3 regions of the Paraglaciecola sp. QJM3NY_14 genome follow, and region 3 is predicted to be linked to each of the others. Evidence: predicted binding sites of a transcription regulator. Region 3 holds the regulator's gene; each other region holds the start of a gene.
What was found. Region 3 encodes sigma-54, which starts transcription at its own class of promoters, with help from an activator protein. Its sites were predicted from a motif close to GTTGGCACGNNNNTNGNNT; they were not measured.
Positions count from the first base shown of each region.

Region 1: the regulator sigma-54 is predicted to act here: its motif matches at 4,567-4,585, upstream of AC0VYA_RS06175 (entericidin A/B family lipoprotein).
Region 2: the regulator sigma-54 is predicted to act here: its motif matches at 3,710-3,728, upstream of AC0VYA_RS03735 (Npun_F0296 family exosortase-dependent surface protein).

Region 1 is NZ_CM149664.1:1,452,295-1,458,052, forward strand. It holds gene AC0VYA_RS06155 (transporter family protein) at 1-943, shown strand, start outside; gene AC0VYA_RS06160 (YfiR family protein) at 951-1,511, shown strand; gene AC0VYA_RS06165 (putative bifunctional diguanylate cyclase/phosphodiesterase) at 1,511-3,622, shown strand; gene AC0VYA_RS06170 (hypothetical protein) at 4,061-4,204, opposite strand; gene AC0VYA_RS06175 (entericidin A/B family lipoprotein) at 4,358-4,516, opposite strand; gene acnA (aconitate hydratase AcnA) at 4,871-5,758, opposite strand, start outside.
Region 2 is NZ_CM149664.1:862,963-868,720, forward strand. It holds gene AC0VYA_RS03720 (TonB-dependent receptor) at 1-606, opposite strand, end outside; gene AC0VYA_RS03725 (FecR family protein) at 777-1,910, opposite strand; gene AC0VYA_RS03730 (RNA polymerase sigma factor) at 1,907-2,581, opposite strand; gene AC0VYA_RS03735 (Npun_F0296 family exosortase-dependent surface protein) at 2,824-3,666, opposite strand; gene AC0VYA_RS03740 (PEP-CTERM sorting domain-containing protein) at 4,042-4,884, opposite strand; gene AC0VYA_RS03745 (cytidine deaminase) at 5,163-5,561, opposite strand.
Region 3 is NZ_CM149664.1:664,253-670,010, reverse strand. It holds gene rapZ (RNase adapter RapZ) at 1-341, opposite strand, end outside; gene ptsN (PTS IIA-like nitrogen regulatory protein PtsN) at 344-787, opposite strand; gene hpf (ribosome hibernation promoting factor) at 803-1,090, opposite strand; gene AC0VYA_RS02915 (RNA polymerase factor sigma-54) at 1,116-2,609, opposite strand; gene lptB (LPS export ABC transporter ATP-binding protein) at 2,732-3,457, opposite strand; gene lptA (lipopolysaccharide transport periplasmic protein LptA) at 3,457-3,978, opposite strand; gene lptC (LPS export ABC transporter periplasmic protein LptC) at 4,019-4,582, opposite strand; gene kdsC (3-deoxy-manno-octulosonate-8-phosphatase KdsC) at 4,579-5,133, opposite strand; gene AC0VYA_RS02890 (KpsF/GutQ family sugar-phosphate isomerase) at 5,133-5,758, opposite strand, start outside.

The DNA of each region.
Region 1 (5,758 bases), 790 kb from region 3:
GAATATCGCGGACGATAGCGAAAACAGTGAAGCGAGCAGCCCTTGGACATTCGCATATAATTTTAAGTTTGCTGAATTTCGAGGCTATCTTGATGGTGACGCTAAGCGCGCAGATTCTGAGGTGTTGTGGCAAGGTGCGGGCACTCAAAGAACGGACAGTAACTTTCCTATTCTTCCTACGGTAATCGACCAACAAGTGCATGTTTTTTCGATGGGATATCGCATTACCCCTGATTGGCGAGTGCACGTTTCTTTACCGTATATCACCCAGAGCACTGACCATATTAGCGTTGTGCCTGGCTATGATCATTTTACAATCGATAGTGATGGCATAGGTGATGCTGTGGTGTCGGTGAGTCGTCGCCTTATCGCGACAACGGATGATGTGTGGTGGTTTACCGCCGGTGTCAGCTTGCCTACAGGCTCAATTGACGAAAAAGGTAATACTCCACGAGATGCAGGGGACCAGCAGCTACCTTATACAATGCAGCTTGGTTCGGGGACGTATGATTTCCCTCTAGAATTTAGTTACCAAAGCATGGGCGAGCACGATTTTAGTTTGAGTATGTCAGCGATGATACGCACCGGTAAAAATGATAGGGATTATCGTCTAGGTAATAGTTACAGTCTTGCAAGTACTTATCGCTTTAACACATCAGACGACCTGAAACCCTTTGTTGGATTGTCTTACCAGTACCGCAGTGCCATTCATGGGCAAGACGATGAAATTACCCTCAGTGGTGCATTTCCCTATCCTGCGAGTATTACCAATCCAAGATTGTATGGTGGCAAAAAAATCAGTGCTGAGATCGGTGTCAGATGGAAATTCAGCGAATCTTATGCGCTGAGTTTGGCATTTTCAAAGCCTCTCTATCAGAATTTGAATGGCCCGCAACCAAAAGAAAATTTCCAATCTGGCTTAACCTTATCCCGTTTGATGTAGTGATACTGTGTCTGACTTGATCAAAGTGAATAAAGCAAACAGAGGGGAGGGGAAAATCAGTAAATGGCTTTTTCTGTGCGCCATCTTATTATCATATATCGTGGTTTTACACTCGGCTTTAGCACAAGAAGAGTTGAGTAAGGAGCGCAAACTAAAGGCCGCCTATTTACTGAATTTCACTAAATATATGAGCTGGCCCACGGACAGTGGCGCGCAAAATGATTTCAAATTGTGTCTGCAAAGTGATCGGCCATTCTTTGAATTTATGCAGGCCCTTGTAGTACGTCATAATCAGGGAAACAACAAGATGCATATCGCCATCGGTCATGTGCAGGAAGAGCCGCTATGTCATATGGCATACTTTCATTCTTCTCTTGAGCAACCCCTAGACCAAATGAGGCGGGCGGTGATTGTGCTAGAGTCCACGGACGTGAAACAAGCGAACAGCGCGATAAGGTTTTATACCCAAGAGCAAAGAGTGCGCTTTGAGTTTGATTTAGCACAATTAGCCAGAGTAGACGTGATAGTAAGCTCTGAATTGCTTAAATTAGCTAGGATTGCTCGATAATGCTTTTTTCTAAGCTCAGGCGCGCATCATTTTTCCAAAAGCAATTAATGGCGATCATCGGCACAAATTTGCTGATATTGGCCATTGCTGCCTTTCTTATCTATTCCGCGTTTGTTGATGATTACCGCGACAACCTCGTTAAAACTATGGGCAGCAACGCCTCTTTGCTGTCAGCGGCAAGCCGCTCAGCGTTACTTTTTCATGATGAGCAAGCAGGCCAGACGATCCTGGCGTCTTTAGCTAAGATCCCAGCCATGCGATTTGCCCAATTACTAGACTCTGAAAAAAAGCGCTTTGCGACTTATACCTGGGACGATGCAAGTTGGGATGTTATGTTAGATGACATCAAACCTGGATACTTTTTTACAAACGATAATCTTTACCTGACCCAAGACATTACCTTAGGTGAGGACGTACTTGGCTACATTGTTTTATCAGCTGATACTCATTCGCTACAGGCTCAGCAGCGACGGTACGGGCGCATAGTACTGTGGGTATTTGCGTTGGGCTCTCTGTTAGCCTACCTCCTGAATTGGCGTATGCAAAAGCGCTTACAGTCACCGGTTAAACGCCTTATTCACTTAGTTGATTACGTCGCCAAAGAAGGCCGTTACGATCAACGTATTTTCAATCGTCGACAAGACGATATTGGGCGCTTGGTCAACGGTATTAACTCTATGCTAGATACCATTGAAGAGCACCAATCAAAGTTGAGCGAACATCATGAACACTTAGAAGGGCTGGTAGAGTTGCGCACAGAGCAATTGTACGAGCGTGCTAATTTTGATGCGTTAACACAACTACCAAATAGACATTCCCTGACAGAAAAAATTAGTCAGGCGATTGAAATAGCCCGTGAGCGTAAAACCAATCTAGCCTTGATGTTTCTCGATTTAGACCGCTTTAAGGTCATAAATGATAGCTTAGGGCACTTCATGGGTGACAAACTGTTAATTGAAGTGGCCAAGAAGATCCAACATAAACTAAGCGACAGTGACGTGGTAGGTCGTTGGGGGGGAGATGAATTCGTTGTGCTAATTCAAAACCCGAAGGAACTCAGCTCAGTGGACAGTTTGGCAAAAGAGATTATCGCATCTTTGAGTCTGCCGCTTATTGTATCTGGACATCAATTACACATCTCTACCAGTATTGGCATTGCGTGTTTTCCTGATGATGGCGACGATGCATCAAGTTTACTTAAACATGCTGACACTAGCATGTATAAGGCAAAAGAATTGGGCCCTGGGCGGTTCCGCTTTTTTGACCAAGACATGTTGAATGACTCAGTGTGGCGATTAGAGCTAGAAACCCAATTGCGCCAAGCCTCCGCTCAACAGCAGTTTGCTTTGGTGTATCAGCCTAAAGTGAATGTGAACGACGAACAACTGGTTGGTTTAGAAGCTTTAATAAGATGGAATAATGGCCAAGAATATATTAATCCAGCCACTTTCTTACCCATAGCAGAAGACATAGGGTTAATGGAATCCATCAGTGTGTGGGTGTTAAAGCAGGCATGCCAGCAGAATGCAGATTGGCAGCGGGCGGGCTTTGATATTGTACCTGTTGCCGTGAACTTACCCGCATCGTTTTTGATGAGTCCCCAGTGCCTCGAGTTGATCAAAGGCGCATTGCATCAATCGGGGTTAGCGGCGCAGTATTTGGAAATAGAAATCACTGAAAATACTTTCATCGCATCTACCGAGTTAGCGGTTGATGTACTGAGTGCAATTCACGGTTTGGGGGTGAAAATCGCCATTGACGATTTTGGAACAGGCTACTCATGTATGAGTTATTTGCGTGACCTACCCATCAATACATTAAAGATAGACGGCATATTTATCAATGATTTGGTTGCGCCAGATTGTGTTCATGAGGGGAACGCTGAAGACCATCACTTACGGGATGAAGGCATAGTGCGCACTATTATCACCTTAGGCAAAAGCCTAGGGTTAAGTACGGTCGCTGAGTGTGTGGAACATGATTATCAAGTGCAGATCTTAAAATCGATGGGTTGTGACATCATCCAAGGCTATTTCTATAGCAAACCTTTAAAAGTGGTCGCACTAGAAGCATATCTCAGTGCGCATGGCCGGGCTGCTAAAGAATCTTAACGTTGATGTGTATTCTCACTGAGCAGGCGTCTTGATAGCGCGAACATTTGACACAGTGCCCAAAGCGTAAGGCTCTAGTATGTAGTTCAAGGCTGTGAATTCGGTGCTATTAACACGCTATGAATGCGCCATAAACAGCTTGTTAAGTTCAAAGTCGCAATGACTGCTAACGAGGGTAGCGTATCCAAATAGTGTCAATTAATGAGAGCATCAGCCAGTAGGAGCGACGGCCAATAAGAGCATCAGCCAATAGGAGCATCAGCCAATAAGAGCGTCAGTCGATAAGCTTGCTCACTAAACAGTGCGCCAATTAAGAAACCTGTTACTGAACGCTTGAACGTAAGCACATGACTCACGCCTGCATTGTCCGCTGAGTCGTGCGACTTTCGAGCAGTCCGCTGAGGCGTAAGACTTTCGAGCAATGCGATACTTGGTGGTCTAGCGGTTAGGGTTTAACTTGCTTAACCAACTGTTGTTGCTCATGCGCGCGACTGCCTTATTTGGGCTTGAAGGCTGAATTGATTGTTGTATGCGGCGTAAGTGCTCTACAAAACGGTTTGTTGAATCTTTAGAGTAAATCATTCTTCTATCTCCTACTCAAAAACAGCAATCTGGTGTCTGCATTAGCAGACAAATAAGCGCTTAACATGGACTTTATACTTTGCTTAAATAGAGCGAAAAAAAGCTCGCTGAGCAGCAAAGACTCGGTGGTCGGGCTGAACCCTAACCAAATGCTTAGTCGTTAGCCGCGTCTTGGACTGCTTCACCAGCACTCTCTATGTCTTCTCCTGCACCGTCAATCGTGGCACACGAGGTTAGTCCAACGACTAGAATACCAACTAATACAACAGAGTTTAAAAATGCTTTTAACGAATTTGCTATCTGGGTTTTCATCATTGTCTTCCTTATGGTTAAGTGATTTCACACTTTGCTTACATATTACTAAGCGATTCTTGTGCCAACTTCTTAAAAATAAAAGGCTTTAAGAATCAATAACTTAAAAATCCGTCTAGCATGGCTAATGTAAAGTGCGTAATTGCTACCCAACTAAGAGATAAAATTTACCTATTTATAACAACTCCTAAAGCACAGAAAGGTGAAATACAGCGTTTGCCACAGTGAGACTCCCCGAGCAACACCTGTTCATTAAGAGCTTACAAAAAAGCCGACCAGTATAGATGGTCGGCTTCGATTAAGTGGTGCAAGCCTCAACTAAATAGGTAAGCGCTGTGCTCGTTACGCGCTTTTCTAAGCGCTTTTATTTAGGCTTCGCAGTACATATTGAAGAATGCCACCGTCATTGAAGTAACTGAACTCATTGGGGGTATCAATGCGGATCTGCGCGTCGAAAGTGAATTCTCCTTGTTCGCCTTTTACCGATACCACTACTTCTTTTTGATCTCCATCTATGGCGTCAATCGAGTACTGCTCCGTGCCGTCTAACTTCAAACTGGCGGCACTGTCGCCTGATTTAAATTGTAGGGGTAGAATACCCATACCTATCAGATTAGAGCGATGAATTCGTTCGTAGCTCTCGGCAATTACCGCTTTGACACCGAGCAACAGTGGACCTTTTGCGGCCCAGTCGCGAGAACTCCCTGTGCCGTACTCTTTGCCCGCAATTACCACCGTTGGCGTGCCTTGTTCTTGATACTTCATTGCTGCATCAAACACAGACATCTGTTCAGCTGATGGTTGAAAGCGCGTCCAGCCGCCTTCTGTACCGGGGGCGAGTTGATTTTTCAATCTGACATTGGCGAATGTTCCACGCATCATAACTTCGTGATTTCCTCGGCGTGAGCCAAAAGAGTTGAAGTCGTGCTCCTCAACACCGTGCGCTTGCAGGTATTGCGCAGCAGGGCCATCAGGGGCAACGCTACCAGCTGGAGAAATATGATCCGTGGTGACCGTATCGCCTAGTTTCAACAAGCAACGGGCATCTTTAATGGCACTGATCGCTTCGGGTTGTTGCTTAATGCCATCGAAAAAGGTGGGCTTTTTAACGTAAGTCGATTCAGGCCAGTTATATTGCTCGCTATCGACCACGTCTAAATTGTTCCAAGTTTCGTCACCCTCAAAAATATGGCTATAACGTTCAGAGAACATGTTGCTATTGACCACATCAGTCACAAGCGC
Region 2 (5,758 bases), 200 kb from region 3:
GGCTACGGACGGGTTACCGTTAGGCTTATAGTCATCAGCGCCGCCTATACCACGTATGGTGATAAAGCTGTTTTCAGGGCCACCAAAAGCAGAGTTAATGGAAATGCCTGAGAGGCTATCAATTAAGTCTGTGAAGTCAGTTACGCCTTGGGCTTTTAACTCGTCTGCGCCCAACACTGAAATGGCCACAGGAGTATCTTGTAAGCTGCTATCGCGCTTTAACGCAGTCACAACAACTTCGTCCATCGGGGCTTGATAGCTTGCGGCACGTTTATTTTGAGATTTATTTTTTAGTGACGCTTTTTTGATAACAATCGCGCCGCTGGGCTGTTCGTATGCTTGTAAGCCGCTGCCATCTAACAATTTTTCTACCGCATTGAGAACGCTAAGTTCACCTGAGGTGGCAATAGCCTGTTTGCCGCTGACAAGGCGACTTGGAGCAATAATAACCGTGCCGGTTTGTTGCGATAACAAGTTCAATGCTTGCCCAAGTGGTTGCACTGAAATATTAACTTGGGTTTGCTGAGCTAACACGTAGGCGGGTGTCAAAGCTGCGAGGGCAGTACCAAACAAAGCGAATTTAATTGAACGTGTAAGTGTATTCATGATGTTACTTCCAGTTAGTTAATATAGGTTTCGCTAGAAGAGTCATCAGCGCGATATTTTTTTCAGCATAAGTGCTTGTTTCATAAAAACTTCACACAGCGGGTCGTTATTTATCCGACAGGAGAGGTAAAGGTGTACCAGCAAGGTTTGGCTCTTGCTGGCGTTGCACATTATTCTTCGGTTAATACGCTCCGAGTGGCTTCATGGGTGAGTGTTATGGGGTAGGCCGAGGCTAATCCCTCTAACATGGGCTCGATTTGCTCGAAGGTAAATGATGCCGTGATAGGCAGTTCGTTAATGCTGTTATCTAAAATAACCACTGGTTTTTTCACGTAGCGATTAATATCCATGATGACATTTTTGAGGGGAACGTTATCGTAAATCAGCCGCTGCTCTAACCAAGCAAATTCAGTCTCAGGCTGAAAAACAGTAATAGGTGAGATAAACCTCCCTTGGATATCAGTATGCAGTTGTTCGTTTGGTCTTAGCTGTAATACTTGCTCCCTTTGCCCTGCTGTTTCTGGTAGGTCAGCGACATCAACTAAACCCCGTTGAACTGAAATTTTCAAACTATTGTTTGGGCTGTATTTTACCTCAAACGCGGTACCACGCACCCGTACTTGAGTTTGCTGAGCCGTAACGGAAAATACGCGACTAGGGTCATGAGTCACATCAAAGTAGGCGCTTCCTTTACGTAAGGTTATACGCCTTTCAGTCTCATTGAACGCGACTAAAATACTTGAATTGCCAGCAAGCGTCACATCGCTGCCATCACTTAAGGTGATTTGGCGATTTTGCCCCACAGGCGAGGTGAACGCGGTTTGCGGTTGAGGAATTTCAAGATGAGCGGTTGTGTTAAATACACCATTGAACGCAAGTAAAGCCACACTGGCGGCCATTGCGCATAACGCCAAAAAGGATTTTGCGAATACACGTTTGGGCTTTACTAGATGCGCTGTGTTCGTTTGTTGATCTGCATGTTGCTGTATCCATTCTACCGCAGAATCTGTCATGCCTATGGTTTGCCATATTTTTTGACTGTGGTTAAAAGCTTGTTTGTTATCGTCACTGCTATTGAGCCACACAACAAACTCTTCGCGTTTGTCTGCGCTGGTATGTCCGCAATATAAGTACGTTAACCATTCTCTGGCTCTGGCTTGAGGCGAGGATGAGCCGGAAGCCTGCTCGTATTCACTGCTTTCATTCACTTCATGATTCGCGCTGCGCTCATTGCTTTTTTTAACACTTGGTCGATTGCTATTGTTTAGCCCGGTGTCGCTAGAATTGTTCTTTGTATGTGTCATGACCTTGGCTCTGTTGAGATATTGCGGGGCGACATATGTGATGAGAAAGCTTGGTCGTTGGCGTTATTCTCCTGCTCATCAATGCGCTCTAAAATTGCCATTACCGCGTTTAGTTGGCGGCAGATATCTGCAACACTCCAGCCGGTATCTAAGGATATTTCAGAATACGTTTGGCCTTTGATCCGGGCGCGCATCAAAATGTCGCGTTGCTTCTCAGTTAGCTGTTCTGTGCCTTTTTGTATTGCAGCAACACGTTGCTCACCCTGCAAAATAGTTTCGGGGCAAACGTCATCACACTGATCTTCTGGGAGTTGAGTATGCTGTGCAATGAGCTCACGAGTTTTACACAAACGTCCTATCGATTTGAGGGTAATATTCATCGCTATTTTAATGATATAGGCTTTGGGGTCTTCTATTTGTTCAAAATCACGTAGTTGGGCAATACGGCTAAACGCTTCTTGGGCCACGTCTTCTGGCTCTGGTGGACCTGAGCCGTAACATTTGTGCAGTATGCGGCACACATCGCGCCAATGATCTCTGAACAGCTTATCGATTGCGTTAGGCGCTTGTATCTTCTTTGGTTTAGACGCAGGGGACGTTATTTCTAAAGCTTGGGGTTTTACATGGGAGTTTAGAAAAAACAGTGAAGCCTTTTGTAGCGTTTTGCTCATTGTGTTTACTCTTACACGCTAAAAACGGATGGATAGTAATCGCGGAGTAAAACAGAAACATGACAGCTGGTGGCTTTGGGCTAATATTCATAAAAACTTCATATTTTTCATGACGGACTTCACAGGCTGTGCATTTGCTTTTCTGCATAGGCTCGTTGCACAAAGTGTTCAAGGGTGAAAGAAAAATAAACAAATGGATATAAAAAAAGCCGGCAAGCCGGCTTTGATGTAAAGTGTATTCATTATTTCTTGAGGCGCTTTCCAACACCAAGACCTAATAGCCCTAAACTGAAGATAGCAAGGCTGGTTGGCGCGGGCACGTCTCGCTTGTCTAATCCAACAACGATGTTGTCAAACTCACCTGCAACACCAGAAGAGATAACTCGAAGTCTGTTAAAAGCTTCGTTTGCATCAAAGGCTATGTTGACATAGACATTTGATGAATCCGCGACTTGGTTACCAGCGGTGCCGTTTAGTTCGGCCAAAAGCTCAGCGCCAGTTATTTTGCCCACGAGTGCATCGTCAGAGTAAAACTCAAAAGAGTTATAGGTGTCTACCGAGCCCCAATAAAAGCCTAAATAATTAACGCGAGAATCAGCAAGTGACGACACGGTTGTTCCTATACTGTCTAGAAAGCTTGTGTAATCGATATCTACAAAACTATCCACACCCACGGTGGAAGGCGTTGTGTAAGCATAACAAGTGTTATCGCCAGCAGGTGCCGCGGCAACATTCCTAGTTGACCCCTTACGAACGTTAAGCACGGACGAACCACTGGCTGTAACGGCTAATGGTGAGTTGATGGCACATCCGTTTGATGAGCCAGCAACGTTGTAGCTTTCATCTTGGGTCAAGGGCAGCGCATCGATAGCGGTGACTTTGTCAAACGTTTCTACAAAGTAGCCGTCGGACAAAGAATTGATCGTGTTGTCAGCGTTGATTTTTAGACTCGTCTTGCCCGAGCCGTCAGTGGCGGCTTGGCCCCCGAAGGAAATAACCGCCGCATGCGCAGACTGGCTAACTGCCAAAGCGATTAAGGTCGTTTTAAATAATTTTATACTGTTTTTAGTCATTGAATTTTTCATGTGTAACTCCGTTATGCAGCTACAGTTACTGCTACTAAAGTATTAGCATAAGCCGTGCCAGAACAAATTATTGAGCATTATCATGGTATTGCATTCTGACCGGTAAATATCTATACCGAAAGCGTAAAAATAGGTGACTAATGTGTACGAAATTTACACGCTTAGTGTAAAGTTTTCTAAGGGGGAAATCGCAACTAAGAACACGTTAAATAAGGGATTGAAGCTTTGCGTAAAGCAAAAACTTGTCAGCCCATTATTAACAACTTAATAGGACTGAATAGAGGACTTTTTAACTGTTGGCGTTTGTCTTTAATGCGGCTTATTTTCAGGCATAAAAAAAGTCGGCGAACCGACTTTTTTTATGAATTGTTAATATTACTTCTGCAGTTTTTTACGCAATACGAAGCCGATTAGACCTAGACCTAAGAAAGCCAAACCAGCAGGTGCAGGTACATTACGATTAGATAAACCAACCACGATGTTGTCGAACTCACCGGCTACGCCAGATGAAACAACACGTAAGCGGGTGAAAGCTTCAGCAACGCTGAAGTTTATGTTCACGTAAACATTGGACTTATCAGATAATCTGTCACCTTCAACACCACCAACAAGATCTAATATTTCTTGACCAGCAATGCTTTTCACTAATTGGTCAGTATCAGAGTAAAACTCAAAGGTGTTATAGGTATCGATTGATCCCCAATAAAAGCCTAGGTAGTCAATGCTTGAACCAGCTAAAGACGCATCTATTGTACCGATGTTGGCTAAGAAATTGGTGTAATCGATGTCTACGTAACTATCAGTTCCAACCGTTTCAGGTGTGGTATAAGCATAACAAGTCGTGTCACCAGCAGGTGCAGCTGCTACATTTCTCACTGAACCTGTACGTACATTTAACACGTTAGTGGAGCTAGGTTGAACAAGTAATGGTGAGTTGATTGCACAACCAGTAGAACTGCCTGCCACATTATAAGTTGTGTCATTTGCAGTCGGTAGCCCTGGAATTGCGGTGGCGCTATCGAACGTTTCTACAAAGAAACCGTCGCTGATGGCATTGATAGTATTGTTCGAGTTAACATTGGCGCTTGTCTTACCAGAACCGTCTGTGGCCGCTTGACCACCTAAGGTAATAGTAGCGGCGCTAATGTTTTGCGATGCAGTTAGCGCTAGTAAAGCGGCTGCTGATATGAATTTAGCTTTCTTAAATAAACGTGTCATAGGTTACTCCTGTACGACGACCTAACTGCAACTGTGATATGTATTGTCGATAAAGCACAAACTGAGCCACTTCTTATTAATCCTTTTAATCCAACATCTTAGACTTTTGGCTAATTGACGCTCAACAGTCAGTGTAAAAAAAGTAGACAGGCTTTAATTTGTAGCGTTTCTAACTAGGTACGCTTCGAAACTCGGCATATTATAACGGTGGTTGATTTTTAATCAATGCTGTTGTGTGCAAATATTTTCTTTGTCAGGCGTCAGGGCTAACGAGGTTTTTATTGCTCAAATGCAAAGGGTAAAATTTCATTCATGGAAAGCGTTTTAATTTCACCTTCGCTGGTGGCCATATGAACTAAAGTGTCTTTGCTGGCGAACTCAAAAATACGCTGGCGACACCCGCCACACGGTGAGCAAAAGTGTTCATTTGGGCTGGCAATTAAAATTTCACGGACTTGCCTCGCACCACCTGCCACCATCGCTGCTAAGGCGTTTCCTTCGGCACACTGACCTAGCGGAAATGACACGTTTTCTACGTTGCAGCCAGTATACGTTTGACCGTCTTCTGCCACTAGGGCAGAGCCCACTCTGTAATCAGAATAAGGAGCGTGTGCTTTGGCTTGTACATCCAAAGCGGCATTAAAGAGGCTTTGTAAATCAGTTTGTTGCTTATTCAAAATGGTATCGCTTTTTTTCTCAATAGCCGGCTAGTGTGCATTATTTTTACAACTTGATACAGTAGATTGCAATTTTCGCCTTCTCGTTGTCTTTACATTTATGGGTAAATACGCCACCCTGCCTGTTTACTAAGCTTCATTTCCTGGCCGATTCCGCATTTTTATCGCCATCACATTTTAGACCGAGCGTTGCCTAC
Region 3 (5,758 bases):
CCAGACAAGGATTTGTTTTGCTTAGACAACGGGTGCAAGCGGCGGGTTTCACTGAAACGCTTAATCAGTACGTCATCGCTGGCATCCAAATACAATATGGTCATTTCCCACGTTGACGGCAAGTAGTCGAGTATTTCCACCAATTCGTTGGGATCTTTGGGTAAATTTCGCACGTCAATGCTGACCGCGACCTGATCGTACTCGTCAGCGACGGTATGGGTCAAAGTAGGCAATAAATTGACGGGGATATTATCAACGCAGTAATAGCCTAAATCTTCCAGTGAACGTAAAACGATGGACTTCCCTGAGCCTGAACGCCCACTGATGATAATAAGCTTCATAATTAACTGAGTACCTGAAATAATTCTTGGTCTGTGGTTGCACTGCGCAAACGATTTAAAATGTCTTTATCAACGAATTTTTTGGCTATCGCCGACAAGGTTTGTAGGTGCTCTTGGGCCTTTTCCTCTGGTACTAAAATAGCAAAGAAGATATCCACTGGCATGTTATCGATGGCGTCATACTGGACCGGAGGTTGGCACGTTACAAGCACGCCTAGGGCGGACTCTAGCCCTTTTATACGGCCATGTGGCAGTGCTATACCACCACCAATGCCCGTACACCCCATTTTCTCGCGCCCCGCTAAACTGGATAAAATGGTCGCTTGGTCTACTTCAACAAGGTGCTCAGATGCCAATTGACTAATAAGCTCTAAAATGCGCTTTTTGCTAGACCCCTGAACTGCGCATACGACGCAGTCAGGGTGAAGAATATTTGATATTTCCATTATTTACCTGATGGGTTAATGGCGTTTAGCTTTTTCTTTATGCTTGATAACTTGCCGATCGAGTTTATCGATTAGGCCATCTATTGCCGCATACATGTCGTTGTGTTCCATGGTGGCAAATACATCTGCCCCATTCAAATGTATTGTCGCTTCCGCTTTTTGGTTGAGCTTTTCTACATTGAGAATGACGTGAACATTGTTGATCTGATCGAAGTGTCGCTCGAGCTTGGTAAATTTAGTATCGACATAATCTTTTAGTGAATCGGTTACATCCACATGGTGACCAGTAATATTAATTTGCATATCGCCTCTTCCTTCTTTAATCAGCCTACAATAGGCTTTTTCGTTGGTTCGACGGGGGTATCATCAGAGATTCCCGGTACTTTGCTATTGTTCGCCGAGCGACCATGATGCCTTGATCGGCCAACAATTGAGCAATCTTGCTGTCACTTAACGGCTTGCTTGGTTTTTCAGCTGCGACCAGCTTTTTAATCAATGCGCGTATCGCCGTTGACGAGCACTCTCCGCCTGTCTCAGTTGCAACATGGCTCGAGAAGAAATATTTCAGCTCAAATATACCTCTAGGGGTATGCATATATTTTTGGGTGGTAACACGAGAAATTGTAGATTCATGCATATCCACCATTTCGGCTACGTCATTTAGTACCATAGGCTTCATCATCTCAGGCCCATGTTCAAAGAAGCCCATTTGCTGCTGTACTATACAGTTTGACACTTTCAATAAGGTATCGTTTCGGCTCTCAACACTTTTAATAAACCATTTGGCTTCTTGCATGTGTGAGCGAATAAATTGACTATCACTGGTGTTTTTCGCGCTACGACTCATTGCAGCATACTGTTGATTAACGTTCAATTTGGGTAGGCTGTCTGGGTTAAGCTCTACTGTCCAACGGCCATTTTTCTTACTCACTGACACATCAGGTATAACGTATTCTGCTTCACCTTTGATCAAGGCGCTGCCTGGACGCGGATTGAGCGTTTTTAGTAAACGCATGACCTCACGCAAATCATCCTCTTTAAGGCGAGATTTACGCATCAAAGTACGGTAATCCTTGCTTGCCAAAAGGTCGGCATAGTCTCCAATCAAGGTCTTCGCTTCTTCTAACCAGGGTGTATCAGGAGCAAACTGACGCAATTGCACTAGCAAGCATTCTTGTGGTGTACGAGAGCCAGACCCAATTGGGTCGAACATTTGAATACGCTTAAGTACGCATTCCACTTCATCGAGCTCTATTTCTTCATCATCCATGCTGGCCAGAACGTCTTCAGCGCTCATGGTTAAATAACCAGACTCATCGATAGAATCAATGATCGCTGTCGCAATCGCGACATCGGTATCACTAAAATGGGTTAAACGCATTTGCCACAGCAAATGATCTTGAATGTTATCTGTGGTTTCGCCTTGAAAGATTTGTTCGTCATCACCGCCGGCACCACTGGATATGCTAGAGGCAGGTGCGGAAGAAGCACTGATGTACTCATCCCAAGTGGTATCCGTAGGTAAGTCTTCTGGGATTTCGTTTTTCTCGAACGCTTCACTTGAGTCTAAGTTGTCACTGCTAGTATCAACTATTTCATTGGTATCTTTAGAAGACGGGTCGAGGGAATTGTCATTTAACGCACTATCGCCGGATTCCTGATCCGTAGGCTCTTCAACTTCCAACAGCGGGTTGGAATCCAAGGCTTCTTGAATTTCTTGCTGTAAATCTAACGTAGACAATTGCAACAAACGAATAGCTTGCTGTAACTGTGGCGTCATAGTGAGTGATTGACTAAATTTTAATTGTAAAGAGGGTTTCATTTACTTCTTTATTCTGTCCGTTGCAAACTAAAAAATATGCTGTGGTTGATTCGATTGACTGTAAATGTCTCACCAAGCGCCTGAGTATAATCTCGATAAAATGAGCGGCTTTTTCAGCTTAACTATAGCCTGAATTGTTCGCCTAGGTATACATCTCTTACACGTTGATCACTTAATACTTCTTCTGCCGTGCCAGAAGCGATGAGTTCACCATGACTAACAATGTAAGCTTTCTCACACACATCGAGTGTCTCTCTTACATTGTGGTCGGTTATCAAAACACCAATACCACGGTCACGTAAATGTTGAATAATTTTTTTAATATCATTAACTGAAATAGGATCAACACCGGCAAACGGCTCATCGAGCAGAATAAATTCTGGATCGGCTGCCAGTGCCCGCGCTATTTCTACCCGGCGGCGTTCACCTCCAGACAAACTCATACCAGCACTGTTACGAATATGATTTATATTGAACTCATCGAGTAATGAATCCGCTTGCTGTTCTCTTTGTTCTGCACTGAGCTCTTTGCGTGTCTGCAAGATAGCCATCAAGTTTTGATGGACTGTCAGTTTTCGAAAAATAGAGGCTTCTTGGGGTAAGTAACCAATCCCTAAACGAGCGCGCATGTGCATGGGCTGTAGGGTAAGATCTTGCTGATCAATACTGATTTCTCCCTTATCTAAGGGAACCAAACCGACAATCATATAAAACGTGGTTGTTTTACCTGCACCGTTTGGACCAAGTAAACCGACAATTTGGCCAGTGGACACTTCTAGACTGACATCACGCACAACTTGACGTGATTTATAGGATTTAGCCAAATGCGAGGCTTTTAACGTCGCCATTATGGAGTTTCATCCTGTTTTGGTTTGACTTCAGCATCACTGGACTTTTTCGCGTCAGTTTGCTTTTTACTGCTCGCTGATTTCTTGGCTGGTTGAAAAATAGTCGTGACTCGGCCGCTATTTTCACTCTCGCTCTCTCCTTGCGCGACAATTTGTTCAAGTTCCATGTTAAACACTATCGACTCACCCTTTACACTGCTATTGTTCTGCTTCAGCTGTGCATTGCCTTCTAAGGTTAGTGTGCGTAAATCTCTGCGATATTCAATGCGATTGGCTGATGCCTCAATACTGCCCCCTTGCTCTTGTTGTTGAGAGTATTTAGCCGGGCTACCCGTCGCGATGAAAACTTCGTTACCTTCGCCTTTACTCGCGTCGACTTCTACTTCATCGGCATACACATTCAAACTACCTTGATTGATGTGCACGTCTTCTCGAAAGATAGATTTTTTAGTTTTACCGTCCCCGAACTGAAACTTCGAGTCCACTTTTATCGCTTGCGTGAAATCTTCTTTGCCAGCCATGCTTAATGGGGAAAATGCTAATGTTGCTAAGGCAACTAAGCTAAGGCTGAGGTTGATAAATGGTTTGCACATGATCAAGTAGCTCATATTGTTGGGTCGTTAAATTGGCTTTAAAACCGTTACTGTTGATGACATAGTGCTGGCCAAATATTTTTACTGGTTGGTCAGACACCATGGTTTTATCGATCAAGTTTATCTCGATGAAGTCCGTGCGAATGCTACGAGCAAATCCTTGCTCATCTTGATTACGTATCTCGACATTATTCTCTAATTGGATCCGATTGTCTTCATACAAAGTACCGTCTTTGGCTGATACCTGCCAAGGCGCAGTCTGTGACGCAACAAATATCGTGTATTGAGGCTCTTTGAATAAAGTAAAACCGAGCAAATCAAAGTGTTCCATTTTAGTAGCAAAGACCTGATGGCTCAAACGGCCGTCTTTATCAAATAGAGTGCTTAGCATTTCACTTGCTTGGTAGTTTGGTTGCCAAGCAGATTCGGTTTCAGTTTGCGGTATCAAGTCCTCATCAGCTAGCCAGTCGGGTAAGTTGATGGCGATGACCAATAAAAACAATAACCCAATACTGAGGGTGACTCGATTCATACGCTACTACCACTGACTTTGTTTAACTTGCCTTTGGCATGCAAAATTAGGTCGCAAACTTCGCGTACAGCACCAAAGCCCCCATTGATTTGGGTAATATACAGAGCTTGTTTCTGTACAAATGGATGGGCATCGTGTGTCGCTACGGCGACGTTACTCAAGGTAAACATTCCCACGTCGGGCATATCATCACCAATGGATGCGGTAGCGTCTTTGCCTATCTTTAACTGGCGCTGCAACGCCAAAAGCGCATCGTTTTTCTGTTCACAACCTTGAATAATATGCTCGACCCCTAACGCTGACATGCGTTTGTGCACTATTTTTGATTCACGTCCGGTAATAACCGCAACGTGCACACCTATGTTTAATAAGGCTTTGACTCCAAAACCGTCACGAGTATGAAACGCTTTCAATTCTTCGCCGTCATTGCCCATGTATATGCGCCCGTCAGAGAACACCCCATCTACATCACAAGCCAGTAATTTAATGCGGGAAAGCTTGTCCATTAACGAAGATGACTTAGTACCATATAACGTATTAACGTCGCCCATTATATCACTCCTGCTGATAACAAGGTTTGCATGTTGATCGCACCAACCGGATGGTGATTGTCATCAACAATAAACAGTGAACTGATTTTGCGTTTCTGCATGACGTTTAACACCTCAGCAGCTAAGGTTTCTTGAGATGCGGTAACACAATTAGCAGTCATAACACTTTCAATACTGACTGTGTGAATGTCGACTCTGGCATCCAGTACCCGTCGTAAATCACCGTCAGTAAAAATACCCAGCAAACGCCCGTCATCGCCGACGATACCCGCCATTCCTAGCCCTTTGCGCGAAATTTCAAGTAGTGCCTGGCTAATCGTTTGTGTCGTGCCAACCAAAGGCATCAGATCCCCCTGGCACATGATGTCATCAAGCTTAAGTAAAAGCTTGCGCCCAAGCGCACCTCCAGGATGAGAAAGTGCAAAGTCATCCGGCGTGAAACCTCTTGCATCTAACAGTGCCACCGCCAGCGCATCTCCCATGACTAAAGTTGCCGTGGTGCTCGCCGTGGGCGCCAAGCCTAGAGAACAAGCTTCTTTTTCAACTTTAATACACAAATTGACGTCGGCGTGCTTACCTAACGAACTAGCAGGGTTATTCGACATGGCAATAATGGCAATACCAC